DNA from 3 places in the Microbacterium sp. KNMS genome. Region 2 is predicted to be linked to each of the others. Evidence: predicted binding sites of a transcription regulator. Region 2 holds the regulator's gene; each other region holds the start of a gene.
The links. Region 2 encodes HrcA, which represses chaperone genes, less so after heat shock. Its sites were predicted from a motif close to TTNGCACTCGNNNNNNNCGAGTGCNAA; they were not measured.

Region 1: a site for HrcA is predicted at 4,079-4,105, ahead of groES (co-chaperone GroES). Genes of this name have one in related genera too.
Region 3: a site for HrcA is predicted at 3,828-3,854, ahead of ACWXWW_RS05390 (Hsp20/alpha crystallin family protein). Genes of this name have one in related genera too.

What each region holds. Positions count from the first base shown of each region.
Region 1 covers NZ_JBSQBP010000001.1:247,926-257,469, forward strand. The annotation lists gene ACWXWW_RS01150 (metal ABC transporter permease) at 1-434, opposite strand, end outside; gene ACWXWW_RS01155 (metal ABC transporter ATP-binding protein) at 431-1,156, opposite strand; gene ACWXWW_RS01160 (metal ABC transporter substrate-binding protein) at 1,153-2,058, opposite strand; gene rarD (EamA family transporter RarD) at 2,601-3,545, opposite strand; gene groES (co-chaperone GroES) at 3,697-3,993, opposite strand; gene ACWXWW_RS01175 (THUMP-like domain-containing protein) at 4,141-5,328, shown strand; gene ACWXWW_RS01180 (hypothetical protein) at 5,332-5,676, opposite strand; gene tsaD (tRNA (adenosine(37)-N6)-threonylcarbamoyltransferase complex transferase subunit TsaD) at 5,673-6,740, opposite strand; gene rimI (ribosomal protein S18-alanine N-acetyltransferase) at 6,737-7,234, opposite strand; gene tsaB (tRNA (adenosine(37)-N6)-threonylcarbamoyltransferase complex dimerization subunit type 1 TsaB) at 7,231-7,968, opposite strand; gene ACWXWW_RS01200 (GNAT family N-acetyltransferase) at 8,020-8,487, opposite strand; gene ACWXWW_RS01205 (APC family permease) at 8,484-9,544, opposite strand, start outside.
Region 2 covers NZ_JBSQBP010000002.1:141,600-151,143, forward strand. The annotation lists gene ACWXWW_RS01955 (ExeM/NucH family extracellular endonuclease) at 1-2,020, opposite strand, end outside; gene lepA (translation elongation factor 4) at 2,192-4,042, shown strand; gene ACWXWW_RS01965 (DUF1990 family protein) at 4,070-4,720, shown strand; gene hemW (radical SAM family heme chaperone HemW) at 4,720-5,937, shown strand; gene hrcA (heat-inducible transcriptional repressor HrcA) at 6,040-7,080, shown strand; gene dnaJ (molecular chaperone DnaJ) at 7,135-8,241, shown strand; gene ACWXWW_RS01985 (16S rRNA (uracil(1498)-N(3))-methyltransferase) at 8,247-8,978, shown strand; gene ACWXWW_RS01990 (HIT domain-containing protein) at 9,002-9,352, shown strand; gene ACWXWW_RS01995 (PhoH family protein) at 9,357-9,544, shown strand, end outside.
Region 3 covers NZ_JBSQBP010000006.1:6,522-16,065, reverse strand. The annotation lists gene ACWXWW_RS05405 (glycosyltransferase) at 1-534, opposite strand, end outside; gene ACWXWW_RS05400 (CCA tRNA nucleotidyltransferase) at 640-2,067, opposite strand; gene ACWXWW_RS05395 (DUF7059 domain-containing protein) at 2,223-3,746, opposite strand; gene ACWXWW_RS05390 (Hsp20/alpha crystallin family protein) at 3,928-4,365, shown strand; gene galK (galactokinase) at 4,438-5,634, opposite strand; gene galT (galactose-1-phosphate uridylyltransferase) at 5,631-6,779, opposite strand; gene ACWXWW_RS05375 (LacI family DNA-binding transcriptional regulator) at 6,866-7,843, shown strand; gene ACWXWW_RS05370 (DUF6049 family protein) at 7,937-9,544, shown strand, end outside.

The DNA.
Region 1 (9,544 bases), on a different contig from region 2:
GCGGCGAGCACGCCGATCTGGATGAGGTCGCCGTCGGAGACGCCGAGGATGTTGCCGAAGATGATGTGGTTGAGATCGGTCTGACTCGGCGTCACGGAGATGAGGGCGAGCCCGAGCGCGAAGAGGGTCGTGAAGACGATGCCGATCGCGGCGTCCTCCTTCACGCGGCTCGTGTCGCGGAGCACGCCGATGAGCGCGACCGCGAGCAGCCCGAAGGCGAGCGCGCCGAGCGCGAACGGCGCGCCGAGGATGTACGCGATGACGACGCCCGGCAGCACCGCGTGCGAGACGGCGTCGCCCATGAGCGACCATCCGACGAGCACGAGCCAGCACGACAGCAGGGCGCAGACGACCGCGGCGACGACGGTCGCGGCGAGCGCGCGCACCATGAAGTCGTACTGCAGCGGCTCGAGGAGGAGGTCGAGGAGGTTCATGCGGCCTCCCCGAGCCCGAAGGCGCGCGCGAGGTTCTCCGGCCGCAGCGCCTCGCCGACCGGGCCGTGGAAGAGGGGCCTGCGCAGGAGGAGGATGGCCTCGTCGGCCAGCTCGGGAAGCGCGTGCAGGTCATGGGTCGAGACGAGCACCGCACAGCCGTCGGCCGCGAGCTCGCGAAGGAGTCGCACGATCGTCGCCTCGGAGCGCTTGTCGACCCCGGCGAAGGGCTCGTCGAGCAGGAGGATCCGCGCCTCCTGCGCGATGCCGCGCGCGACGAACGCGCGCTTGCGCTGACCTCCCGACAGCTGGCCGATCTGGCGGTCCGCGAGATCGACGAGGTCGACCCGCTCGAGGGCCTCCTCGACGGCCGCGCGATCATCGGGGCGGGCCCGCCGCGTCAGGCCCTGGCGCCCGTAGCGCCCCATCATGACGACGTCGCGCACGGAGACCGGGAACGCCCAGTCGACATCCTCGCTCTGCGGCACGTAGCCGACGATGCCGCGGCGACGGGCGACGGCGGGCGACCCGCCCTCGATGCGGACGCTGCCGGCGTCGGGGCGGATGAGCCCGAGCGCGGTCTTGAAGAGCGTGGACTTGCCCGACCCGTTCATCCCGATGAGGGCCGTCACCTTCCCGGCCTCGACGGTCGCGGATGCGGCGTCGAGAGCGAGGATGTCTCGGTAGCGGACCGTGATGTCGGCGAGCTCGATCGCGGGGCTCATCCGGTCAGCCCCTCGACGATGAGCGCCGCGTCATGCCGGATGAGGTCGAGGTAGGTGGGGACGGGCCCCTCCGGCTCGGAGAGGGAGTCGACGTAGAGCGTGCCGCCGAACGCCGCGCCCGTCGCCTCGACGACCTGCTGCATGGGCTTGTCCGACACCGTCGACTCGCAGAACACGGCTCGGACGCCGTTCTCCTCGACGAACTCGATGGCGGCGGCAATCTGCTGAGGAGTCGCCTGCTGCTCGGCGTTGACGGGCCAGATGTACGCCTCGGTGAGCCCCGCGTCACGCGCGAGGTACGAGAACGCCCCCTCGCATGTGACGAGCGCCCGCTCGTTCTCCGGCAGCGGCGCGAGCGCGTCGACGAGCTCGTCCTGCACGGCCTGCAGCTGCTGCGCGTAGGCCTCTCCGTTCGCCGCGAAGTCGTCGGCGTGCTCGGGGTCGAGCTCGCTGAACGCCTCGACCATGTTGTCGACGTACGCCTGCACGTTGACGGGGCTCATCCAGGCGTGCGGGTTCGGCTTGCCGGCGTACGCGTCGCCGGCGATGTCGATAGGCTCGACGCCCTCCGACACGACGACGTGCGGCACGTCGACGGAGTCAACGAACTGCGCGAACCACGCCTCGAGGTTGAGGCCGTTGTCGAGGATGAGGTCGGCGTCGGCGGCGCGCCGGATGTCTCCCGGCGTCGGCTCGTAGCCGTGGATCTCGGCCCCGACCTTCGTGATCGACTCGACCGAGAGGTGCTCGCCCGCGACATTGCGGGCGATGTCGGCGAGCACGGTGAAGGTGGTGAGGACGACCGGGCGGTCGTCTCCCTGGGGCGCGGCACCCCCGGCGCACCCCGAGAGCAGGGCGACCGCCGCGAGGACGGCACCGCCCCGGACGAGATTTTTCGGCATACCGAAAAAGTAGCTTTTCGGTGAACCGAAAACAAGGCGCTTGCGGATGGGCGCCGAGGCGCGGTAGGCGGATGGCACGACAGGGCCTGCGCGGAGTCGCGGCTGGCGGCGCCCGGCGCGGCACACCGTCACCGGAATCGGACCCGTGGGGCACGAGTAGCCTCCTGCGCACGACACGCGCACACCGGCCCCAGCCATCCGAATCCGCGTCCCTCAGCAGGTGACGACCGCGGTCACAACCGTCACCGGAATCGGACCCGTGAGGCACGAGTAGCCTCCTGCGCACGACACGCGCACACACGCCCCAGCCATCCGAATCCGCGTCCCTCAGCAGGTGACGACCGCGGTCACAACCGTCGAGTCACCCGCCCACTCGCCGCGAAACGCGGTGACCGGGCGCCGATTCGACGCGAAACGGGGAATGACTCGCTGGCTCTTGCCGCGAAACGCGGCGACCCGCCACCCCTTTGCCGCGAAACGCGGCGACCCGCCGCCGCGCTTCGACCCCAGAACGCCGCCCCAGAACGCCCCAGAAACCCGCCTCAGGCGACGGGCTCGGGCTCCAGGGCCGGTCGGGGGCGACGCGCGTGCCGGATCATGTCCACGCTCAGCACCACGAGCGCGACCCAGACGATGCCGAAGCCGATCCACCGCTCGAGCGGCATGGGCTCGTGGAGCACGACGACACCGACGAGGAACTGCAGGATCGGCGCGATGAACTGCAGGAGCCCCACCGCCGTCAGCGAGATGCGCCGGGCGCCTGCCGCGAAGAGCAGCAGCGGCACGGCCGTCGCAACGCCCGCGAGCGACAGCATCACGGTGTGCAGCGTGCTGACGGTTCCGTAGGTCAGCCCCGCCGTCGCCGCGACGACGACGAGCTGCACGACCGCGACCGGCGCGAGCCACATCGTCTCGAGCGCGAGGCCGCTGACCGCGTCGACCGCGGCGCCGATCCGGTTCTTGACGAGCCCGTAGAGGCCGAACGACGTGCTGAGGATGAGCGCGATCCACGGCACGGAGCCGTATCCGACGACGATCACGACCACCGCCGCGGCCGCGATGCCGACCGCGGCCCACTGCGCGCGGCGCAGCCGCTCGTGCAGCACGAGCACCGCGAGGACGACCGTCGTGATCGGGTTGATGAAGTACCCGAGGCTCGACTCCACGACGTGCCCGGTGAGGGTCGCGATGAGGAAGGTCTGCCAGTTGACGTAGATGAGGACGCCGGCGATCGCCGTCCACAGCGCGAGACGGGGGTTCCGCAGCACGGCGATCATCCGGCCCCATCCGCGCGCGACGGTGAGCAGGATGGCGCAGAAGACGAGCGAGAGGAGGACGCGCCAGGCGACGACCTCCCAGGGGCCGGTCGGCGCGAGGAAGACGAAGTAGAGCGGGAGCACACCCCACAGCAGGTAGGCGCTGAAGCCGTACCCCGTGCCGAGCGCCCGCTCGCGTTCCGAGGATCCAGTGGCGGAGAGCGTGGTCACCGATCCAGCCTAGGTCGGCAGGTGGTCCGCGAGGGCGGCCGGGACGGTGCCGCGGCGGTCATCCTCCGGCGCATTCCTGCCACGCGGTCATCCCCGCGCATGCAGAAGGGCCCGACGCCGAAGCGCCGGGCCCTCCAGGAAAGGCGTGTCGTCAGCGGACGACGACCGCGAGCACGTCGCGGGCCGAGAGCACCAGGTACTCGTCGGCGCCGAACTTGACCTCGGTCCCGCCGTACTTGCTGTACAGGACGCGGTCGCCGACGGCGACGTCGAGCGGAACGCGGTTGCCGTTGTCGTCGATGCGGCCGGGGCCCACGGCCACGACCTCGCCCTCCTGGGGCTTCTCCTTGGCGGTGTCGGGGATGACCAGACCGCTGGCGGTGGTCTGCTCGGCCTCGACCTGCTTGATGACGATGCGGTCCTCGAGCGGCTTGATGGAAACCGACACGGTGTACCTCTTCTTTCGTTGCTTCGACGGAAGACTCAGTTCGCACTCTCATGACGAGAGTGCTAACGCCAGTGTAGGGCGGGACCTGGCACTCCCGCAACGCGAGTGCCAATTCGAGGACACAGGATGACACGCGAGAATGGACGCATGGAGCAGGGAGAACTCGACGCGCTGCTGACCGCCGAGGGCCTGGCCCTGCTCGACGCGCTGGACCCCGTGGAGACGACGGCGGATGTCGCCCGCGCGGTATCGCGCCTCCGGGCCGCAGGCCACTCCCCCGACCTCGTCTCGGCGGTCGTCGGCCAGGTGCGTCTGCGGTCGCGGGCGGAGGCGAAGTTCGGCCCCTTCGCGGCGCGCATGCTCTTCACCCGCGCGGGGGTCGAGCAGGCGACGCGGATGTCCGTGGCCGCGCACCATGCAGGGCGCATGCGCGCGGCGGGAATCGAGCGCGTGGCCGACCTCGGCTGCGGCATCGGCGGCGACGCGCTCGCGTTCGCCGGCGTCGGGATGGAGGTGCTCGCGGTCGACGCGGACCCTGTGACGGCGGCCCTCGCGGCCTACAACCTGCGGCCGTTCGGGGATGCCGTGGAGGTGCGCTCCGAGCGCGCAGAGGAGGTCGACCTCTCCGGCTGGGACGCGGTCTGGCTCGACCCCGCGCGTCGCACGAGCGGTCACTCCGAGACCCGCCGGGTCGCGCCATCCGACTACTCCCCCGCGCTCGGCTGGGCGCACGCGCTCGGCGAGCGGATGCCCGTGGGCATGAAGCTCGGCCCGGCTCACGATCGCGAGGCGATCCCGGACGCGGTCGAGGCGCAGTGGGTGAGCGTCGACGGGTCGACCGTCGAGCTCGTGCTCTGGTCGGGGGCGCTCGCGCGCGACGGCGTGCGCCGGGCCGCGCTTGTCATCCGCGGCGACGCGTCGCACGAGCTCACCGCTCCCGCCGACACCGAGGACGAGCCGGTGCACGAGCTCGGGGCGTTCCTGCACGAGCCCGAGGGCGCCGTCATCCGCGCGCGCCTCGTCGGCGAGGTCGCCCGGTCGCTCGCGGCCGGCCCGATCGCTCCCGGCATCGCGTATCTCACGGGCGATGCCGCGCTGACGACGCCGTTCGTCTCGTCGTTCCGCGTCCGCGAGACGCTCCCCGCCGACGTCAAGGCGCTCGCGAAGGCGCTCCGCGCCCGCGGGATCGGCACCCTCGAGATCAAGAAACGCGGCGTCGACGTCGATCCGGCGCTCCTCCGGAAGAAGCTCAATCTGCGTGGCGACGGATCGGCGACGCTCTTCATGACGCGCATCGGCGGGCGGCGCGCCGCCATCCTCGCGGACCGCGTGTAGCGGCTACGCGGCCGGCAGCTCGATGACGGGCGCCTCGCCGAGCTGACCGAGGATCCAGAGCGCCCAGACGCCGCAGTAGGCGATCGCCACGACGCCGAACCCGAACCCCCACCAGGCGAGAGCCCGGTCGGCATGTCGGCGGACGAGCGCGATGACCGCGAGCACGACGGCGATGAGCGCGAGCGGCGCGACCCACGGCGTGAACCACGACATCGTGAGCGCGAACATCCCGAGCACGAGCGACGGGCTCGAGAGTGAGACGCGGCGGCGCGGCCGGTCGGAGCGGGAGGGCACCGCGTTCAGCAGCTCGTCGTCGTCGAGCTGCGCCGCGTCCTCCGGCTCGGTCATGGTCTGCGCGCGACCTGGATGTCGGTGACGGGCAGGGTCGAGTCCGCTCCGAACGCGAGCGTCGAGGGCTCGTGGCCCGACTGGATGAGCTCGGAGGCGAGCGCGGCGATCATCGCGCCGTTGTCGGTGCAGAGCCGCAGCGGCGGGATCCGGACGGTCACGCCCGCGGCCTCGGCGCGCGCGAGAGCGACCTCGCGGAGACGGCGGTTCGCGATCACGCCCCCGCCGAGGAGCAGTCGCGGCACGTCGTGCTCCGCGCACGCATCCAGTGCCTTCGTCACGAGCACGTCGACGACGGCCTCGCGGAAGCTCGCCGCGACGTCCGCCATCGGGATGTCCTCGCCCTCGGCCTCGCGCTGCTCGGTCCACCGCGCGACGGCGGTCTTGAGGCCAGAGAACGAGAAGTCCCAGCGGTGCTTCTCGCGGTCGCTCGCGCGCGAGAGGCCGCGGGGGAAGCGGATGGCATCGGGATCGCCGCCGACGGCCGCGCGGTCGATCTCCGGCCCGCCGGGGTACGGCAGTCCGAGGATGCGCGCGACCTTGTCGAAGGCCTCCCCCGCCGCGTCGTCGACCGTCTCGCCGAGCAGCTCGACATCGCTCGTGAGGTCGCGGACGAGCAGCAGCGAGGTGTGCCCGCCCGAGACGAGCAGGGCGACGGTCGGGTACTCGAGCGGCTCGCTGTCGTCGGCGAGGATGTCGGCCGCGATGTGCCCGACGAGGTGGTTCACGGCGTAGAGCGGCTTGCCGAGCGACACGGCGAGGGCCTTGGCGGCGCCGACCCCCACCATGAGCGCGCCCGCGAGGCCCGGCCCGCTCGTGACCGCGACGGCGTCGAGATCCGCGAGCCGGATGCCCGCCTCGGCGACGGCCTGCTCGATCGCGGGCTGCAGCGCCTCGAGGTGCGCGCGGGCGGCCACCTCGGGCACGACGCCGCCGAAGCGCGCGTGCTCGTCCATGCTGCTCGCGATCGTGTTGGACAGGAGGGTGCGGCCGCGGACGATCCCGATGCCGGTCTCGTCGCAGCTCGTCTCGATGCCGAGCACGAGGGGTTCGGCGCGGTTCATGAGCAGGCTCCTGCATCGGTCGGGTCGGGGATGCGCGCGGCGCGCCACGCGGGGACGTCGAGCTTCATGACGATCGCGTCGACGTCGTCGGGCTGGTAGTAGCGCGGGCGCCGGCCGAGCTCGGCGAACCCCTCGCTGGCGTAGAGCGCCTGGGCGACCGGGTTGTCGGCGCGGACCTCGAGGAACACCTCGCGCACGCGGCGGCGATCGGCCTCCTCGAGGAGGAGACGCAGCAGCGCCCTGCCCTGCCCGCGGCCGCGCGCGCGCTCGGCGATCGCGATCGTCTGGACATCCGCGTCCTTCGCGCCCGGGAGCGATCGCAGACCGGCGTAGCCCGCGACCTGACCGGCCTGCTCGAGCACGAGGTAGTGCGCGTGCTCCGACGCGAGCTCCTCGCGCATCATGCCCTCGCTCCAGGCGTCGGTTGGGAAGGCGCTGCGCTCGAGCGCCATGATCGCGTCGAGGTCGGCGACGGTCGCCTCGCGGATGCTCACGAGCCCACCCGCTTCCGCGGCGCGGGCGCCGTGACGTCGGGCGAGCGCAGATAGAGCGGCTCGGTCGCGCCGCGCGTCTCGCCCGCGCGGAGGCGGATGGCCGCGAGCCGACCCAGCGCGCCGATCGGGATGCGCGTGGCGAGAACGAACCGGTCGCCGTCGAGGTCTTCGGCCGAAGCGCCCACACGCTCGAGGCTCGCGCGAGCGTCGTCCTCCCAGAGCTCGCCGACCGCGCTCCGCCAGGCACGGTCGCGCAGCGGCGCGAGCAGCGGGTCCGCGGAGAGGTCTGCGTCGCGCGGGCGCAGCTCGGGTCCGGCGATGCGGCGCGGCAGACCCCATCCGTCGAGGTCGCCGTAGACCGAGATGGCGTTCTCCCTGCGGCGCGCGTCGGTCGCGACGGCGAATCCGCCCGTCGGGAAGGCGATCGTCAGCTCCGCGGCGACCGCGTCGTGGCTCGCGATGCCGAGCACGGGAACACCGCGGCCGAGGGCGAAGGCGCGCGCGGCGGCGATGCCGATGCGGAGGCCCGTGAAGGGCCCCGGGCCCATTCCCGCGGCGACATGCGTGATGCGGTCCGGCCCGACGCCCGCGTCGGCGAGCGCGCGCTCGAGGAGCGTGCCGATCACCTCGGCGTGACCGAGGGCGTTCTCGCTCTCGGCCTCCGAGAGGATCTCGCCGTCGGGCGCGACGACGGCCGCGCCCGAGCCGATGGAGGTGTCGACGGCCAGGATCATGCTCTCCAGCGTAGTTTCCCGCCGGTCACGGAATGCCGGGAACGCGCGCCCTCAGTCGAGGGTCTTGTGCATCCGGATGGCGCTGATCTCGAACCCGAGCGACGTGTACAGACGCCGGGCGGCGGTGTTCGAGCCGAACACGTTGAGCCCGATCGACCGCGCTCCCTGCGAGCGGGCGTGCTCCTCCCCGAGCTGCATAGCGGCCCGGCCCAGCCCGCGACCGCGGTGCGCCTCGTGGATCTGGATGTCCCACACCCACCAGGCGGTGTCATCCGGGCTCGGGTCGGGCCCGATCCACAGCCACCCGACGACCTCGTCGCCCTCGACGACGTCGAACACGCGGTGGCCGGCGACGAGCTGCCCGTCGGGGAAGGCGCGCTCGACGCTCTTCTGCGCGTTCTCGCGCGCGACGTCGGGCGCCTCCCCGGCCGCCATGAGCTCGTCGGCATACGCGTCGCGGCTGCGGTCGATCCAGGCGGGCAGCCGGGAGGGGTCCATATCGCGGAGGGTGAGCGTCATCCCGGAAGTCTGCCAGCGCGGGGCGCGGCGCGGAAGCCGCTCGCCTCGCCCGCGATCGCCGCACGGTAGGCGCGCTCGTCGAGCGCCCCGATCCGCGAGTGCCTCCGGCCGTAGGCGAGGTAGATCGCGATGCCGACGGCCATCCAGCAGCCGAACGCGATCCAGGTGCCGCCCGAGAGCTGCGTCATGAGCGCGAGGCACGTCACGGCGCCGAGGACGGGCACGACGGGGAAGAGCGGCACGCGGTACGTGCGCGGCAGGTCGGGTCGGCGGTATCGCAGGACGATGACGGCGACGTTGACGACCGTGAAGGCCGCGAACGTCCCGATGCTCGTCGCGTTCGCGAGCTCGCCGAGGGGCACGATGCCCGCAGCGACGGCGATCACGGCGCCCGTGATGAGGGTGCCGGCCACGGGGGTGCGGGTCGTCGGCGAGATACGCCCGAAGACGCGCGGCACGAGCCCGTCGCGCGACATCGTGAGGAGGATGCGCGTCTGCCCGTACAGCACGGTCAGCACGATGCTCGCGAACGCGATGAGCGCGCCGATCGAGAACACGACGCCGAACCAGGGCTGGCCGGTCACCTCGGCGAGCACCGTCACGAGTCCGTGGTCGCGGAACCACCGCGCCTCGCGCGCGCCGACCGCCGCGATCGCGACGACGACGTAGATGGCCGTCACGAGGCCCATCCCGAGCAGGATGGCGCGCGGCAGGTCGCGCGCGGGGTCTCGCGCCTCCTCGCCCGCGGTCGAGGCCGCGTCGAACCCGATGTACGAGAAGAACAGCACGGCCGCGGCGCCCGTCACGCCCGGGAAGAACGCGTCGAACATGCCGTCGAAGTGATCGACGCGGAATGCGGTGAACGCGACCGCGGAGAAGAAGAGCAGGACGCCGACCTTGAGCGCGACGAGCACGGTGTTGATCCAGGCGGCCTCGCGCACGCCGCGCAGGAGCAGCACCATCGCGAGGATCACGAGGACGAACGCGCTGAGGTTGAACACGCCGCCCTCGGCCGACGGATCCGAGGCGATCGCGGCCGGCAGCGAGAGCCCGAAGA
Region 2 (9,544 bases):
GGTTCACGACGACCGTGAAGGGCTCGCCGCCCGCGGCCGGAGCGAAGGTCTGCGCGATGGGCTCGCGCGCGTTCTGGAACGCGTCGATCTCGTCGTCGCTCGTGTCGAGCGCGGCGGAGGCGCCGACCGGGGAGACGAGGGCAGGCTGGTAGATGATCGCCGACGTGATCACGTCCTGCTCGCTCGCGTCGGGCAGGTTCGCGGGCGAGGGCACGAACGCCCACTTCTCGGTGCCCGCGGCCTCGTTCAGTGCGGCGACGAGCGTGGCGAGCGCCTCATCGGCGGGCTCGCCCAGACGCGCGGAGTTCTCGATCTCCATGAGCCCGACGACGCTCGCGTCGAGCCCTTCGATCGCGGCGACGATGCGCGCCTCCTGGCGGCCGAAGTCCTCCGCGTCCCACGCGCCGCGCTGATCGCAGCCCTCGTCGACGGTGACGCCGTCTCCCGCGCGGTCGCGGTACGGCACGCACGACGGGTCCTCGATCCCGAGGGTCGTGAAGTAGTTCAGGACGTTGAACGAGGCCACCGACACGTCGCCGCCCACCGGCTCGGGGGCCGCGGTCCGGGTGTTCTCGAACACGACGCCGTCGACACCCGATCCGTCGGCGACGATCGGCTCCGTGGGGTTCAGCTTCCATGCGTCGTTGCGGAAGTCGACGATGTGGGGCTCCGCGAACGCGACGGACGCACCGACCCGGATGGGCTCGACGAGCGAGATGTACGCGGGCGTGAGGTCGCGGTTGCGCGAGAAGCTCGCGGTCGATCCATCGTCGAGGGCGATGCGCCGCGCGGCGTTGTCGGCCGCGACGGCCTCTGCCTCGGGCGAGCCGGGGCGCGCGACGTCGGTCGGCTGGCGCAGGGGATCCGGGCCCGCGGCGAGCACGACCTCCCCGAACGTGTTCGTCGCGTAGGTGTCGGAGACGGTGAACTCGCCCGCGGGCGCGACGAGCATCGACTCCAGGCGCTCGCGCTCCGCGTCGGTCGCGGGCCAGCCCACGACGGCGGGCTCGACCGGCGCGGCGTCGGCGACGATCTCGGCGCCTCCCGCGCCGACGACGAGCTCGGTCAGACCGTAGTGCTCCTTGACCTCGCCGGTGACCCGCACGGTGTCGCCGATCGCGACCGCGCCCACGGTGGCGGCCGAGTAGACGAAGATCGCGTCCGACGCGACATGCGCGGCCGGGTCGAGCTCGCCGCCGGTGCCGGGGGTCTGGAGGACGTATCCGTCGAACCCGCCCGTCGGGTAGTGGGCCGTGACGACGCCCGTCGTCGTCACCGTCTGGCCGACGACGGGCGAGGCGTCGTCGGTGCCCTGGATCTCCGCGATCTCGACGGGCTCCCCGGGCGTCGGAGTGGGCGTGGGCGTGGGAGTGGGCGTCGTGTCGCCGCCGAGCGGCTCGGGCGTGGGCGCACCCGTGACGAAGTCCGCGCCGTTGTCGGCCGTGTTCGCGCCTCCCGTGCGGGCGATCGCCGTCGCGTTCGTCGTGGCAGGCGCTGCGGAGCCGGCGAAGTCGGTCGCGCCGCCCCAGCCCACGTAGTCCACGACGGGCGCCGCCGTCGCGAGGCCGGTCGCGCCCGACAGCGGCGTCACCTGCGAGACGAGCGCCACCTTGCCCTGGGATCCGCTCATCGCGATGCCGCCGTCGACATCCGCCTCCACGTCCGGGAGGGCGGTGTTCGAGCCGTAGGCCTGCCCGACCACGAGCGTCTCGTCGGGCGGCAGCACGACATCGCCGAGCGGCGTGACCTGCCACGTCGCGCCCGTCGCCGAGGCGTACTGGACGCTCCAGCCGGCGAGGCTCTGCGGGGCGTCGGTCGTGTTCACGATCTCGACGAAGTCCCGGCTGAATGCGGCGCCGCTGTTGCCGCCGCCGCCGTACACCTCGTTGATGAGGACGCCGTCGCCGGGAGAGACGGCGGCATGAGCCGCGACGGGAGCGAGCAGCGCGGCCGCGACCGATGCGGTCGCTGCCGCGGCGCACAGGCGCCGGGTGCGGCGCGGGGGAGAGGACTGCTGCACGATGGTCTCCTTCGGATGTGCAGGAGGGCGCGGCGGTCGCCGCACGGGAGGATGTCAGGCAATCGTCGTCGCATGAACGGCCGGTTACCGGGATCTCGCGCGGAAGCGGCGGCGCGTCGCGCGGCGACCCGGGCACGCGCGACGGCGCGCGGCCCGTAGAATCAGACGGATATGTCCCCTCGTGCCACGACTCCGCTCCCGCCTGCCGCGACACCGCCTGAGCGCATCCGCAACTTCTGCATCATCGCTCACATCGATCACGGCAAGTCGACGCTCGCCGACCGCATGCTGCAGCTCACCGGCGTCGTGTCCGACCGCGACATGCGCGCGCAGTACCTCGACCGGATGGACATCGAGCGCGAGCGCGGCATCACCGTCAAGAGCCAGGCGGTGCGTCTTCCGTGGCAGCTCGAGGGCGACACCTATGCGCTGAACATGATCGACACGCCGGGGCACGTCGACTTCACCTACGAGGTCTCGCGCTCGCTCGCGGCGTGCGAGGGCGCCGTGCTGCTCGTCGACGCCGCCCAGGGGATCGAGGCGCAGACGCTCGCGAACCTCTACCTCGCGCTCGAGAACGACCTCACGATCATCCCCGTGCTCAACAAGATCGATCTCCCCGCGGCCGACCCCGACCGCTTCGCCAAGGAGCTCGCAGACCTCATCGGCGGCGACCCGGCCGATGTCCTGCGCGTGTCGGGCAAGACCGGTCAGGGCGTGGAGGACCTGCTGGACCGCCTCGTCGCCGAGATCCCGGCACCCCGGGGCGACGCCGATGCACCCGCCCGCGCGATGATCTTCGACTCGGTCTACGACGCCTACCGCGGCGTCGTCACCTACGTGCGGATGGTCGACGGGCGCCTCTCTCCGCGCGAGCGCATCCAGATGATGTCGACGCGCGCGACGCACGAGCTCCTCGAGATCGGCGTCTCCAGCCCCGAGCCGACGCCCTCGAAGGGCCTCTCCGTCGGCGAGGTCGGGTACCTCATCACCGGCGTGAAGGACGTCCGCCAGTCGAAGGTCGGCGACACGGTGACCAACCAGCGCACGCCCGCGACCGAGCCGCTCCCCGGCTACACCGACCCGAAGCCGATGGTGTTCTCGGGGCTCTACCCGATCGACGCGAGCGACTACCCCGACCTCCGCGAGGCGCTCGACAAGCTCAAGCTCTCGGATGCCTCGCTCGCGTACGAGCCCGAGACATCCGTCGCCCTGGGCTTCGGCTTCCGGTGCGGCTTCCTGGGGCTCCTGCACCTCGAGATCGTCACCGAGCGGCTCTCGCGCGAGTTCGGGCTCGACCTCATCACGACGGCGCCCAGCGTCGTCTACGAGGTCACGACCGAGACCGGCGAGAAGATCGTCGTCACGAACCCCAGCGAGTACCCCGACGGCAAGATCGGGGCGGTGTCCGAGCCGATCGTCAAGGCCTCGATCCTCGCGCCCAAGGAGTACGTCGGCACCGTGATGGAGCTGTGCCAGCAGCGCCGCGGCACGATGCTCGGCATGGACTACCTCTCCGAGGAGCGCGTCGAGCTGAAGTACACGATGCCGCTCGGCGAGATCGTGTTCGACTTCTTCGACCAGCTCAAGAGCCGCACGCAGGGCTACGCGAGCTTCGACTACGAGCCCGAGGGCCAGCAGGAGGCCGACCTCGTGAAGGTCGACATCCTGCTCCAGGGCGAGCGCGTGGACGCGTTCAGCGCGATCGTCCACCGCGAGAAGGCCTACTCCTACGGCACGACGATGACCGAGCGCCTGCGCAAGCTCATCCCGCGCCAGCAGTTCGAGGTGCCCATCCAGGCCGCCATCGGCGCGCGCGTGATCGCGCGCGAGAACATCCGCGCGATGCGCAAGGACGTCCTCGCGAAGTGCTACGGCGGCGACATCTCGCGCAAGCGGAAGCTGCTCGAGAAGCAGAAGGAGGGCAAGAAGCGCATGAAGATGGTCGGCCGGGTCGAGGTGCCCCAGGAGGCCTTCATCGCCGCGCTCTCCGGAGACGTCGAGTCGAAGGCCGGGAAGTAGCCAGGGGCTGCGGTTAGGGTGGAAACCATGCGCCGGGAGACCTTCCGAGACGAGACGGTCGACTATGCCGCCGTCGGGGCGACGCAGGCTCCTGACCTGCTCCAGTACCCGCCGGAGCACAGCATCCCCGCCGCGTCCGCCTGGCGGATCGGCAGCGGCGAGGAGCGCTTCCGCACCGCGGTCGACGCCCTTCTGTCGTGGGGCGCGCTGAAGGGCGCGGGGCTCACGCTGAGCGATGTCCGGCCCGCTCCCGGCCCGACCTACACGGGCGTCAGCTTCGACGAGGCGGGCAACGCCGTCGCGCCGAGCCGATCCGATGCGGACCAGCGGTTCGACGCGGACGGAACGCCGTACGTCGGGGCGGGCACGACCGTCACCGTGCACGGCAAGGTGGGCGGCTCGCGGGCTGACGCCGAGCTGCGGGTCATCTTCGTGATCGAGGAGGCGCGTCGCGTGGGCTTCGCGCTCGGCACCGTCGGCAACTCGGTCGTGAGCGGCGAGGAGTCGTTCATGATCGAGTGGCGCGAGAACGACGAGGTGTGGTTCGAGGTGCGCGCGTTCGACCGCCCCATGACCTTCTGGAACCGCCTGTTCAAGACGCTCGTGCGCCGTCGTCGCAAGGCGCTCTTCGCGGGGTACCTCCGCGCGATCTCGCCGCTGTTCCACACCGGCTCCTGATGGCCGGCGCCCTCCCCGTCGGCGATCCCGCTCCCGCCGACGGCCGCCTCCCGCGCGATCTCCCGATCGATCCGGCGACGGATCTCGGCGTCTACCTGCACGTGCCGTTCTGCCGGGTGCGCTGCGGGTACTGCGACTTCAACACCTACACCTCCGATGAGCTGCGCGGGGCCCGACAGGACGAGTACGCCGACGTCCTCCTGCGCGAGGTCGCGCTCGCGCGCGACGTGCTCGCCGAGGCGGGCGCGCTGCGTCCCGCGCAGACGGTGTTCTTCGGCGGAGGCACGCCGACGCTGCTGCCCGCCGGCGACCTCACGCGCATGCTCGAGGGCGTCCGCGGCGCGTTCGGCATCGCGGACGGCGCGGAGATCACCGTCGAGGCGAACCCCGACACGGTGACTCCCGCGGTCGCGGAGGAGCTCGCGCGGGCGGGGGTCACCCGCATGTCGGTGGGCATGCAGTCGGCCGTGCCGCACGTGCTCGCGGCGCTCGATCGCACGCACACGCCGTCGAACGTGCGGACGGCGGTCGAGGCAGGGCGCTCGGTCGGGCTCGACGTGAGCGTCGACCTCATCTACGGCGCCCCCGGCGAGTCGATCGACGACTGGCGCGCGTCGCTCGAGGCCGCGCTCGCGCTCGAACCCGACCACATCTCGGCCTACGCGCTCATCATCGAGGACGGGACGAAGCTCGCGCGGCAGATCCGCCGCGGCGAGGTGCCCGCGCCCGACGACGACCTCCAGGCCGACATGTACGAGCTCGCCGACCGCATGCTCGCCGACGCGGGCTTCGCGTGGTACGAGGTGTCGAACTGGGCGCGCGGCGACGGCCGTCGCTCGCGCCACAACCTCGCGTACTGGCGCGGCGCCGACTGGTGGGGCTTCGGTCCGGGTGCGCACAGCCACGTCGCGGGTCTGCGCTGGTGGAACGTCAAGCATCCCGCCGCGTACGCGCAGCGGCTCGCCGCAGGGGAGTCGCCGGCCGCCGGTCGGGAGCGCCCCGACGCGGCCGCGCAGCAGCTCGAGCGCGTGCTGCTGCACAGCCGCATCCGCGAGGGGCTCGCGATCGACGCGCTGCCGGATGACGCGCGGCGTGCGGTGGCCGGCCTCATCGCCGACGGCCTCATCGAGCCGGGGGCGGCGCTCCGCGGGCGGATCGTGCTCACCCTCCGCGGCCGCCTTCTCGCGGACGCCGTGGTGCGGGCACTCACGGACTGAGGTCGGCCGAGCCGCGCAGGCGGCCGGCGCGCATGCCGTTCCCGGCCTCGGGTCGGTAGACTGGCACTCCGAGACATCGAGTGCCAGGAGAGGAGCGCGCACATGGTCAGCGACCGCGGACTGCAGGTGCTCCGGGCCATCGTGCAGGACTACGTCGACACGCACGAGCCGGTCGGCAGCCGCTCCATCGTCGAGCGGCACTCCTTCGGCGTCTCGGCGGCGACCATCCGCAACGACATGGCGCTCCTCGAGGACGAGGAGCTCATCGCCCAGCCGCATACGTCGTCGGGCCGCGTCCCGACGGACAAGGGCTACCGCGTCTTCGTCGACCACCTCGCCGAGCTGCGCCCGCTGTCATCGGCCCAGCGGTCGGCGATCGCGTCGTTCCTGGGCGACCCGGCCGACCTCGACGACCTCCTCGCGCGCACCGTCCGCCTCCTCACGCAGCTCACCGGACAGGTCGCGCTCGTGCAGTACCCGTCCTTCGCCCGGGCGAGCGTGACGCACGTGCAGCTCGTGCCGCTCGACGGCCGCCGCGTGCTCGTCATCATCGTGACCGACACCGGCCGCGTGTCGCAGCGCATCACGGGCCTTGCCGACGAGCTCGACGCGGAGTCGATCGAGCGGGTCGCCGCGCGCCTCGTGCCCCTCCTCGCCGGCCGCTCCGTGGCCGACGCGGCCGAGCAGCTGCAGCGCGGCACCGAGCTCGCTGCCGCTCCCGTCAGCGCCGTCGATCGCGCGCTGCACAGGATCGCGCAGGCGGCAGCCGAGGAGCTCGACGAGTTCCGCCAGAACCGCCTCGTGCTGGCGGGCTCGGCGACCCTCGCGAAGCGCGAGCAGGACTTCCGCGGCAGCATCCATCCGCTCCTCGAGGCGATCGAGGAGCAGGTGACGCTGCTGCGGCTCATGAGCGAGATGGTCGCCGACGAGCAGGGTCTCTCGGCGAGCATCGGCCGCGAGAACGCGGCCTTCGGGCTCTCCGAGGCGTCGATCGTCGCGAGCGAGTACGACTCGGCCGTCGGCGCGGCGCGCATCGGCATCATGGGGCCCACGCGCATGGACTACCCCCGCAACCTCGCTGCGGCGCGGGCGGTCGCCCGCTACCTGACGAGGCTGCTGGACGAGGACGAGGGCCGGCGCTGACGCGTCGCCCGACGGATCGGAGCACGGGCGCACGACGCCCGCAGGAAGGCTGATGTGGCTGATCACTACGAGACCCTCGGCGTGTCGAAGGACGCGTCGCAGGAGGACATCAAGAAGGCGTACCGCAAGCTCGCGCGTCGCCTGCACCCGGATGTGAACCCCGCGCCCGAGGCCGCGGAGGAGTTCAAGTCGGTCACGCACGCGTACGACGTGCTCAGCGACCCCGAGCAGCGCCGCCGCTACGACATGGGCGGCGACGAGTCGCCGTTCGGCGGCGCGGGCTTCGGCGGATTCGGCGACATCTTCGAGACGTTCTTCGGCGCCTCGGGCGGCGGTCGCGGCGGTCGGCCGCGCTCGCGCCGAGAGCGCGGACAGGACGCGCTCGTCCGCGTGACGCTCGAGCTCGGCGATGTCGTGTTCGGCACGCACCGCGACATCGAGGTCGACACCGCTGTGCTCTGCGAGACCTGCCAGGGGTCCTGCTGCCAGCCGGGGACGAGCCCCGCGACGTGCGACATCTGCGGCGGCACGGGCCACGTGCAGCGCCAGGTGCGCAGCCTCCTCGGCAACATGGTGACGTCGCAGCCCTGCGGCGCGTGCCAGGGCTACGGCACCGTCATCCCGCACCCGTGCGCGACCTGCGGCGGCCAGGGCCGCGTGCGCTCGCGCCGCACCGTGTCGCTCGACATCCCCGCGGGCGTCGAGACGGGCCTGCGTCTGCAGCTGCCGGGCTCGGGCGAGGTGGGCCCCGCCGGCGGCCCGAACGGCGACCTGTACGTCGAGGTCACGGTCGCCCCGCACCGGGTGTTCAGCCGCGACGGCGACGACCTGCTCGCAACCCTCGAGGTGTCGATGACCGACGCCATCCTCGGCACGACGACGACCATCGCCGGGCTCGACGGCGAGGTCGAGGTCGAGGTGCGCCCTGGCATCCAGTCAGGCGAGGTGCTGACGATCAAGGAGCGCGGGATCACGGGGCTGCGCACCTCGCGTCGCGGCGACCTGCGCGTGGGCGTCCAGGTCGTCACGCCGACGAAGGTCGATCACCGCACGCGTCAGCTCCTCGAGGAGCTCGCGCGGCGCACGAAGGCGCCCGCGCCGCGCCTGGCCGAGTTCCACCAGGGGCTGTTCTCGAAGCTCCGCGACCGGTTCCGCGGCTAGGGCCCATGGCGCTGCACTTCCACGACGAGCGCGCGGGGGCGGTCTCGCCCGGCGGCGAGCTCGAGCTCACGGGTGCGGAGGCGCACCACGCCGCATCCGTGCGCCGCGTGCGCGTCGGCGAGGAGGTCACGGTCACGGATGGCCGCGGCGCGTGGCTCGCGGGCACGTGCGAGAGCGTCTCGCCGCAGCGCGTCGTCGTGCGGATCGCCTCGCGCCAGGATCTGCCGCCCCAGTCCCCGCGGCTCGTGCTCGTGCAGGCGCTCGCGAAGGGCGACCGCGACGAGCTCGCGGTGCAGGCGGCGACCGAGCTCGGCATCGACGAGGTCGTGCCGTGGCAGGCGGCGCGCAGCGTCTCGCGCTGGCACGGGCCAAAGGCGGAGAAGGGCCGCGCCCGCTGGGCCTCGATCGTCCGCGAGGCCGCGAAGCAGGCGCACCGGGCGTGGATCGCGGAGGTCTCCCCGATCGCGACGACCGCGCAGGTCGCAGAGCGCGCCGCGTCGGCGCGCGTGCTCGTGCTCGACCCGACCGCGCAGGCCGCCCTGACCTCGATCGACGTCGACGACGCCCGCGATCTCGTCCTCGTCGTCGGCCCCGAGGGCGGCATCGCGCCCGACGAGCTGGAGCGCCTCGCGGCCGCCGGCGCCGAGCGCGTGCGCCTCGGCGACACCATCCTGAGGACCTCGACCGCGGGGCCGGCGGCCCTCGCCGTCCTCAACGCGAAGCTCGGGCGCTGGTGACCGCGGTGGATAGACTCGACGGCATGAGCGAGCCGTCGATCTTCACGCGCATCCTGCAGGGCGAGATCCCGGGAACCATCGTCGCCGAGACCGAGCGCGTGTTCGTGCTGCAGGACATCAGCCCGCAGGCGCCCGTCCATCTCCTCGTCATCCCGAAGACGCAGGAGTACCGCGACGTCGTCGAACTCGCGGCGGGCGACCCCTCGCTCCTCGCCGAGATGGTCCAGACCGCGAAGGCGGTCGCCGAGGACCACGCCGGCGGGCAGTTCCGTCTGATCTTCAACACCGGCGCAGACGCGGGCCAGACCGTGTTCCACGTGCACGCGCACGTGCTCGCCGGAGAACTCCAGGAGAAGAGCCTCGTTGGCCACTGACCCCATGGGCGCCGCCCAGCCGGACGACGACGTCGTCACCCAGACCATCCACGCCGACGGCGTCGCGATGGTGCAGCTCCTCGGACCGCAGGACCGCCTCCTGCGCATGGTCGAGCGCGAGCACCCCGCCGTCGACGTCCTCGTGCGCGGCAACGAGATCACCCTGCGCGGGTCGGCCTCCGCCGTGCGCGC
Region 3 (9,544 bases), on a different contig from region 2:
GCGCGTCGGGGTCGTGACCGCCGCGGTGAGGTCGAACGTGCGCTTGGCGTCGTCCCACGCGAGCTTGACGAGGAGGCGGTTGAGGGCGGGCGGCAGCTTCGTCGAGTCGACGATGTTCTCGGGCATCACGTGGTTCGTGGCGATCACGGGGATGCCGCGCTTGCGCGCCTCGCGGGCGAGGCCGCGGCCGATGACGATGTGCGACTGGATGTGCACGACGTCGGGCTTCACGGCGTCGAGGACCTGGCGCGCGTAGTGCTTCGAGCGCCACGGCCACACGAATCGGAGCCACTCGTGCCACCACAGGTGCACCGACGGCAGCCGGTGCAGGGTCATCGGCTGGCCCTCGATGACCTCGGTGCGCGGCGCCGTGCGCTTCCACGCCGTGTTCGGCGCGCTCACGTGCACGTCGTGTCCGCGCTGGACGAGACCCGCGGCGAGGCGCTCCGCGAACCGGGCCGCCCCGTTGATGTCGGGCGAGAACGTGTCGCACCCGAGCAGGATGGTCAGTCGGTCGGACGCGGAAGTGGTCACGGATGCCTCACAGTGCAGTTCGTGGCGGCGCCATGCGGCCTGGGGGAAGTCTTCCCGAGCCTATTGCAACAGTTTGGAGCTGACTGTGAGGCGTGCCGACGCGGCTCAGCCCTGCTCGGCCCACCACGCGCGCAGCCGTCGCTCGGCCTCCTCGGGGCCCAGCGCGCCCTCATCCAGGCGCAGGTCGAGCAGGAACCGGTACGCCTGCCCGACCACCGGGCCCGGGCCCACGTCGAGGATCCGCTGGATCTCGTTCCCGTCGAGGTCGGGGCGGATGGCGTCGAGCTCCTCCTGCTCGCGGAGAGCCGCGATGCGCGCTTCGATGTCGTCGTACGCGTGCGCGAGACGCGCGGCCTTGCGGCGGTTGCGCGTCGTGACGTCGGCGCGGGTGAGGATGTGCAGGCGCTCGAGCTCGTCGCCCGCGTCGCGCACGTAGCGCCGCACGGCGGAATCCGTCCACGCGCCCTCGGCGTAGCCGAAGAAGCGCAGATGCAGCTCGATGAGCTTCGAGACCGAGCCGATCGTCTCGCCGTCGTAGCGCAGCGCCTGCAGCCGCTTCTTCGCCATCCGCGCGCCGACGAGGTCGTGGTGGTGGAACGAGACGGCTCCGCCGGGCTCGAGCTTGCGGGTGCGCGGCTTGCCGATGTCGTGCAGGAGGGCGGCGAGGCGCAGCTTCACATCGGGCTCGGCGTCCGGATGGCGCGCGCGCTCGTGCTCGATGGCCTGCGCGAGCACGGTGAGGGAGTGCTCGTAGACGTCCTTGTGGTGGTGGTGCTCGTCGACCTCGAGGCGCAGCGCGGGGATCTCGGGGAGGAACTGGTCGATGAGGCCCGTCTCGACGAGAACGCGCAGCCCGCGCACGGGGTCGTCGGTCTGGAGGAGGCGGGTCAGCTCGCCCTGGACGCGCTCGGGGCTCACGATCGCGAGCGTCTCGCGCAGGTCGGCGATCGCCGCGAGCGTGCCCTCCTCGATCGCGAAGCCGAGCTGCGCGGAGAAGCGGGCGGCGCGCAGCATGCGCAGCGGGTCGTCTCCGAAGCTGACCCGCGGATCGATCGGCGTGCGCAGGACGCCCGCGACGAGGTCCTCCACGCCGCCGGTCGGGTCGACGAGCCGCACGTCGGGGACGCGCAGCGCCATCGCGTTCACCGTGAAGTCGCGTCGCGTGAGGTCGGCCTCGAGGGTGTCGCCGAACTCGACGGTCGGCTTGCGCGTCTCGCCGTCGTAGCTGTCGGCACGGTAGGTCGTGATCTCGACCTGCTCGCCCTGCACGCGCGCGCCGATCGTGCCGAACGCCCGGCCGATGTCCCACTGCGCGGAGGACACCGGCGTGACGATCCGCAGGATGTCGTCGGGGCGCGCGTCGGTCGTGAAGTCGAGGTCGTTCGTCGTCCGCCCGAGGAGGGCGTCGCGCACGGGTCCGCCGACGACCGCGAGGTCGTGACCCGCATCGGCGAACGCCTGCGCGAGGGTCGCGACCACGGGCGACGCCGCGAGGTCGCCGAGGCGCGCGAGACCGGCGGCCATGTTGAGCATGGCTTCCAGGGTACCGGGCGGTCGCAGGGCGGCCCTCGAGACTAGCGTCCGTCGTCGAGACCAGCGCCCGGTGCACTGGTCTCGGCGACGAGCGCTAGTCTCACGGACCCGGGGGGCGGGGGCCGGGGCCGGGGGCCCGGGGGCCGGGGGCGGGGTCAGGCGGGGGCGAGGAAGCCGTCGAGGACGAGCTCGCGGACGGCGGACAGGAGCCCCGCACGCAGCGCGTCCTCGTCCGTCTCGAGCAGCTGCGCGAGCGCCGCGACGATCTGCCCCAGGGCGAGCTCCCCGTCGCACGCGCCGACGAGCGCGGCGAGCGCCGGGGCGGCCTGCACGGAGCGCCCGAAGCCGCCGCCCTGACGCAGCTCGATCACGCTGGGGTCCGCGGCGCCGGGGAGGTGGTGACGAGACTCGGTGACGTCGGGCGCCGCCCGCAGGTGCAGGGCGAGCAGCTCGGCGTCGGCGAGGGGCGCGATGCGGTCGTGCGCCGCGAGCACCGCCGCGAGGTGCGTTCCGAGCGCGCCCTCCGACGGGATCGCCTGCGTGACGCGCTCATAGCGCGCGAGCCGCGGCGCGCCATCCGCCCTCCTCAGGAGCACGTAGCCGAAGCCGATCGCCGTGACGCCTCGCTCCGAGAAGTCGTCGAGCCAGGCGTCGAGGAGTCGGTCGTGCTCGGGGCTGCCGGGGGCCGTGCCGCCGTCGCGGATCCACATCTCGGCGTAGGCGATCGGGTCGAGCTCCTCGCGCTCGATCACCCACGCCTCGAGAGCGACGTCGGACGCCTCGACCCAGGCGCGCATGCGGTCGAGCCCGGGCACGCCGTCCTTCGTCTCCCAGTTCGCGAGGAACTGCGCGGTTCCGCCCGGAGCGAGGTGGCGGCCGACGCCCGCGACGACCTGCTGCACGAGCGCATCGCCGACGAGCCCGCCGTCGCGGTACTCGTACGCGGGCACGCCCATGACCCGCGGCGTGATGACGAACGGCGGATTCGACACGATGCGGTCGAACACCTCCCCGGCGACGGGGTCGAACAGCGACCCGGCCCGCGTCTCGATGCCCGTCGCGCCCGCGAGCGCCGCATTCAGCTCCGCGAAGCGGAGGGCGCGCCGGGAGATGTCCGTCGCGACGACCCGGTCGGCGAAGCGACGGGCGCGCAGGGCCTGGATGCCGCACCCCGTGCCGAGGTCGAGGACCGTCCGCACGGGAGTCGGAAGCTGCAGACCGGCCAGCGTGAGGGATGCTCCGCCCGCGCCGAGCACGTGATCCTCCGCGAGCGCGCCCCCGCCGAGGGCGATCTCGTCGAGGTCGCTCGCGAGCAGCCACTCGCCCGGACCGCGGTCGTCGTGGAAGGACTGGGGGCGGATGACCGCGAGCGGCGCGACGACGTCGGCGTCGACCGCGGCGAGTCCGAGTGCGACGAGCCCGCGGGCGCCGACTCGGGGGAGCGCGGCGTCGACCGCGGTGAGCGGCTGCCCGACGCCGAAGACGAGCAGCCGCGCGAGGACGGCGAGCGCGTCGTCGCGCTCGCGGATGGCCCGGAGGGCGGGGGCGCGGAGCCCGCGCCCGATCGCGTCGTCGGCCTCGACTCCCCACATCGCGCGCAGCGCCTCGGATCGGAACCGGGCGGCCGAGAGGTCGGCGGCGAGGTCGCGGCACAGGGCGGAATCGGGGTGCGGGCTCACCCGACCATTCAACCGCGCGCTCGTGTCATCCGCTTCCCCGCGCCGCTCCGAGCGAGCTCGAAGGGAGCTCACAGCGCACTTTTAGCACTCTCCCCCTGAGAGTGCTAATTTGAAACATGAGTCGATGCGACTCAAGGTGATGTTGCGAACAGCGCCGAGCGAACAGAGGAGGACGATCACGATGGCGATGTTCTTCGATCCGTTCCGTGAGTTCGACCGGGTGGCCGAGCAGCTCTTCGACCGCCAGGGCCCCCGCCTCATGCCGATGGATCTCTACCGCGATGGAGACCACTACGTGCTGAGCGCCGACCTTCCCGGCATCGATCCCGGAAGCGTCGACATCGATGTCGACGGCCAGCTCCTGACCATCCGCGCCCAGCGGACGGGCCGCAGCGAAGAGGGCGTGAAGTGGATCACGCGCGAGCGGCCGACGGGCGCGTACATGCGTCAGCTGAACCTCGGCCAGGGCATCGATACCGAGCGCATCACGGCGACCTACGAGAACGGCGTGATGAGCGTGCTCATCCCGATCAGCGAGAAGGCGAAGCCGCGCAAGATCGAGGTGCAGCGCTCGGGCGACAGCAGCCAGACGCTGACGGCCCCCGAGCTCACCTCCTGATCCCCCGGATCATCCGCGCGCACAGGGAGAGGGGCAGATGCGATCGCATCTGCCCCTCTCCCTGTGCGCTGGCTATGCGTCGCGACGCGCGCCCTCCGACGGCGTCACCGTGAAGGTGTGCGGCGCCCGGAAGCCGCGTTCCGCGAAGGCCGCACGGGCCGCCTCGGCGACGGCGTCGACTCGATCGGCGTCCACGAGCGCGATCGCCGCGCCGCCGAAGCCGCCGCCGGTCATCCGCGCGCCGATCGCACCCGCCGCGAGCGCGGCCTCGACGGCGGTGTCGAGCTCGGGCACCGAGATCTCGAAGTCGTCCCGCATCGACGCGTGCGACGCCACGAGGAGGTCGCCGATGGCCCGCGGCCCGGCCGAGCGCAGCGTGGCGACGGTGTCCAGCACACGCTGGTTCTCCGTCACGATGTGCCGCACCCGGCGGAAGGTCACCTCGTCGAGCGTCTCCGCGGCGCGCGCGAGGTCGTCGACCGACAGGTCGCGCAGCGAGGGCACGCCCATGTCGGCCGCGCCCTTCTCGCACGAGGCCCTGCGCTCGCGATAGCCGCCCGTCGAGTGCGCGTGCGTGACCTGGGTGTCGATGACCAGCAGGGCGAGCCCCTCCCGGGCGAAGCCGAGGTCGACGGACTCCGTCGCGAGGGTCCGGCAGTCGAGGAAGGTCGCGGCGTCGGGCCGGCCGAGCGTCGACGACACCTGGTCCATGATGCCCGTCGGCGCGCCGACCGCCTCGTTCTCCGCCGTCCGCCCGATCTTCGCGATCGAGAGACCGTCGAGCCCGAGCTCCCACAGATCGCTGAGCGCCGACGCCGTCGCCCCCTCGATCGCCGCCGACGAGGACAGTCCCGCGCCGACCGGCACGTCCGATGCGAGGGCGATGTCGAGGCCGCCGACGTCCGACGCGCTGCGCCCGCTCGCCGCGAGGGCGGCCCAGGCGACGCCGAGGGGATAGGCGGCCCACTCGGGCACCGATCCGCTCTGCACGGCGTGACCCGCTGCGCCGTCGAAGGTGGCCGCGAGCGCGTCGATCGACAGCTCGAACGGGGCCCGGTCGAGGGTCGAGATGACCCGGATAATGCGGTCGCCTCGCATGCCGACCGCGGCATACGTGCGGTGCTCGATCGCGAACGGGAGCACGAAGCCCTCGTTGTAGTCGGTGTGCTCTCCGATGAGGTTGGCGCGCCCCGGCGCCGACCAGACGCCCACCGGCTCTCCGGCGGTGAGCGAGCGGAGCAGCTCGATCGCCTCGTGCTGCGCGGTCATGCCCCCACCGCCTCGCGCAGTCGCTCTGCGGTCTGCTCGGGCGGGACATCCCCGATCCACGCTCCCATGGCGGCCTCCGATCCGGCGAGGTACTTGAGCTTGTCGGCCGCGCGACGCGGCGAGGTGAGCTGCAGGTGCAGCCGCGCCGTGTCCCTCGCGACGTCGACGGGCGCCTGATGCCACGCCGCGATGTACGGCGTGGGGGTGTCGTAGAGACGGTCGACGCCCCGCAGCAGACGCAGGTACACCGAGGCGAGCTCGTCGCGCTCGGCGTCCGTGAGAGCGGCGAAGTCGGGGGCGTGGCGCCGTGGCGCGAGGTGCACCTCGACGGGCCATCGCGCGGCGAACGGCACGTACGCGATCCAGTGCTCGGCCTCGAGCACGACGCGGGGACCCTGCTGCTCGAAGGCGATGATCCTCTCGAACAGATCGGCGCCCTCGCGCTCGATGGCCTGCAGCAGGAGCTTCGTGCGCGGCGTGATGTAGGGGTACGCGTAGATCTGGCCGTGGGGATGGTGCAGCGTCACGCCGATCTGCTCGCCCCGGTTCTCGAACGGGAAGACCTGGCGGATGCCCGGCAGGGCCGAGAGCGCGGCGGTGCGGTCTGCCCATGCCTCGATGACGGTCCGAGCGCGGGTCTCCGTCTGCGTGCCGAAGGAGCCCTCGCGCTCGGGGCTGAAGCACACGACCTCACAGCGGCCGACCGACGTGCGGCTGCGGCCGAGCCCCGGCGCGTCGAGGTCGTCGAGGCCGAGCGGCGGGTCGACGGCGGCGGGCGCGTCCCCCGTGGCGACGTCGAGTGCCGGGCCGAACGACGGCGACTTGTTCTCGAAGACCGCGACGTCGTAGAGGCTCGGCACCTCCGACGGGTTCGTCGGCGTCTGCGGGGCGAGCGGGTCGAGTTCGGCCGGCGGCAGGAACGCCCGGTTCTGGCGCGCGGCGGCGACCGAGATCCAATCGCCCGTGAGCACGTCGCGACGCATCGTCGCCGTCTCGGGCCGCGGACCGAGCTCGCGCTCGTCGATGCGCCGCTCCTCGGGCAGCGTCGTGCCCGGGTCGTCGTAGTAGATGAGCTCGCGCCCGTCGGCGAGACGCGCGACGCGCTTGACCACGCCGGCGCCCAGCGTCGTCCCCGGTGCCACCATGGCTCCTCCGTTCCTGCGCGATGCCGCGCGTGTTGACGTCAACATGGATGGTAGTGCAAAGTGGGTCGCAGGAGAAGGGAGACCCCATGGCGCAGGTGTCGGCCGCCGACGTCGCCCGACTCGCCGGGGTCTCGGGCCAGACCGTCTCGCGCGTCGCCAACGGATCTCCTCGCGTCGACCCGACGACCCGCGCGCGGGTCGAGGCCGCCATGGCTCAGCTCGGCTATCGGCCGAACCGCACCGCGCGCGCCCTGCGGACCGGCCGCACCCGCACGATCGGCGTCGTCGTGCGCACGCTGGCCTCGGTCGGCAACACCCGCATGCTCGAGGCCGTCACGCAGGCCGCGTCGGCCCGGGACCACGCCGTCCTCGTGGTGACGCTCTCGGAGGACGCCGAGCGCGCCGACACGGCGTTCGCGGCGCTCGCCGACCACGGCGTCGACGGCGCCGTGGTCCTCAACGAGGCGACACCGAGCATCCACGAGGCCGCGGAGCCCGGGTTCCCCGTCGTCGCGGTCGACGCCGACACGAGCGAGCGGTTCACCGTCATCTCGTCGGATCACGCCGGCGGCGCCGAGAGCGCCACCGCGCACCTCCTCGCGCAGGGGCACGCCTCCGTGCATCATCTGGCCGGCCCCGCGGGCTCGTTCGCCGCCGCCGAGCGCGAACGGGGATGGCGCGCCGCCCTCGCGGCGAGGGGCGCGACCGCGCCGCGTCCTCTGCGCGGAGACTGGACGGCCGCGACCGCCCGCGATCTCGCGGAGGAGCTCGTCGCGGACCCCGCGGTGACCGCGGTCTTCGCGGCGAACGACCAGATGGCGCTCGGCGCCCTGCACGCCGCCCACGCAGCGGGGCGCGACGACCTCGCTGTCGCCGGGTTCGACGACGTCGTCGACGCGGCGGACTACTGGCCGCCGCTCACGACGGTGGCGCAGGACTTCGACGAGCTCGGCTCGACCGCGGTCGACCTGCTCCTCGCGCTGCTCGCGGGCGACGTCGTGGCCGACCGCACGATCGTGCCCACGCGCCTCATCGTCCGCGAGAGCTCGCTGCGGCCCCGGTGACCACTGCGGCACGCCTCGCAGGGCGCGTCCAGCCGTGTTCGTAGGATTGAACGGTCCCGTGCGCCCTCGCACGACCCGATGAGCAGGATGTCCATGACCCACCGCCGCACGGCCGAGGCACGCAGCTGTCTGCGACGTCTGGGCGCGCCGACCGCGGTCCTGCTCGCGCTGCTCCTGGGCGCCCAGCCCGCGCTCGCGTCGGTCCCCGATGCGACCTCCGAGCCATCCGATGCGCCCCGCCGGCACGTGACCGCTCCGAAGGAGAGCGGGCAGGAGGCGCGGGTCGGCGTTCCCGCAGACGCGGACGACGACGACCAGGCGCCCGCTCTCTCGCTCCTCCCCGCACAGCAGGGAGTGCTCGGCGCCGGTGCCGCCCTCAACGCGACGGCGACGATCGCCAACCCCGGCGCGGAGGCGCTGCCGGCGGGCACGCTCCGCCTCGACATCGCGCGCTCGGCACTCGGCGACCGCGCCGCGCTGGACGCCTGGCTGACGTCGGGCGACGCCGACGGAGACTTCGCGACGCTCCAGACCGCACCGGTCGACGAGGTCGGCGGAGGCGCGAGCGCGACCGAGGAGCTCTCGGTCGCGGCGGATGTCGCCGGCCTCGAGGGCCTCGCAGCCGGCGTCTACCCGCTGCGCGCGACGCTCGGCGCAGGCGCGTCCGCGGTCGAGGGCCGCAGCGTCGTCGTGGTCGCCGACGGCGAGCGCGCGCCGGTCTCGGTCATCGTCCCGATCACCGCGCCGCCGACCGCGGCGGGGCTCCTCACCGCCGACGAGATCGGCACCCTGACCGGCCCCGACGGCGCGCTGTCGCAGGCGCTCGAGGCCGTCGCCGGCACGACGGCCGTGCTCGCGGTCGATCCGGCCATCCCGGCGGCGATCCGCGCGCTCGGCACGGCAGCGCCCGCTGCCGCCCTCGAGTGGCTCGAGCGGCTCGAGGAGCTGCCGAACGAGCGCTTCGCCCTCCAGTTCGGCGACGCCGACGTGACACCGCAGATCCAGGCCGGCCTCGCGGCGCCGCTCGCGCCCACGAGCCTGCGCGCGTTCGAGAGCGGCGAGAACTTCGCGGCACCGGAGCCGACGCCGTCGGCCACGCCCGCCGCGGAGGAGGAGCCCGCCGCGCCGGACGAACCCGCCTACCCCTCCCTCGAGGAGCTCCTCTCCATCGGCGAGGAGGCGGCGCGCGTGTACTGGCCGGCCGAGGGATCCGCGGGCCCCGACGTCGTGTCCGCTCTCGCCGTGGAGGGAGCGACCACGCTCATCCCCTCGACGTCGACCGCCGAGGGAGCAGAAGGAGCCGCCGTGCCCGCGCGCGCCGAGGGCGCGCTCGTGTACGACGAGGCCATCTCCGAGGTGCTCAGCGCCGCCGCGCTCGACCAGAGCGCGCACGAGGACGATCTCGTCGAGGCCTCCGCGGAGCTGTGGTTTGCGGCGCACGAGACCGGAGGAGCTCCGCTCCTCGTCGCGCTCGACCGCCCCGCCTACCCGGCCGACGACGCGGAGGCGCCCACGGCCATCCGCACCGAGGAGAGCCTGCGCGACGCCATCGAGAGCGTCACCCGCAATGCTTCGGTCGAGGCCGTGCCGCTCACCGACGTCCTTGAGGCCGAGGCGCAGCCCGTCACGGTGTCCGAGGTCGCGCCGGAGCCGGAGCGCACCGCGGCGGTCTCGGCCTTCACGTCCGCCGAGCCGGGCCTC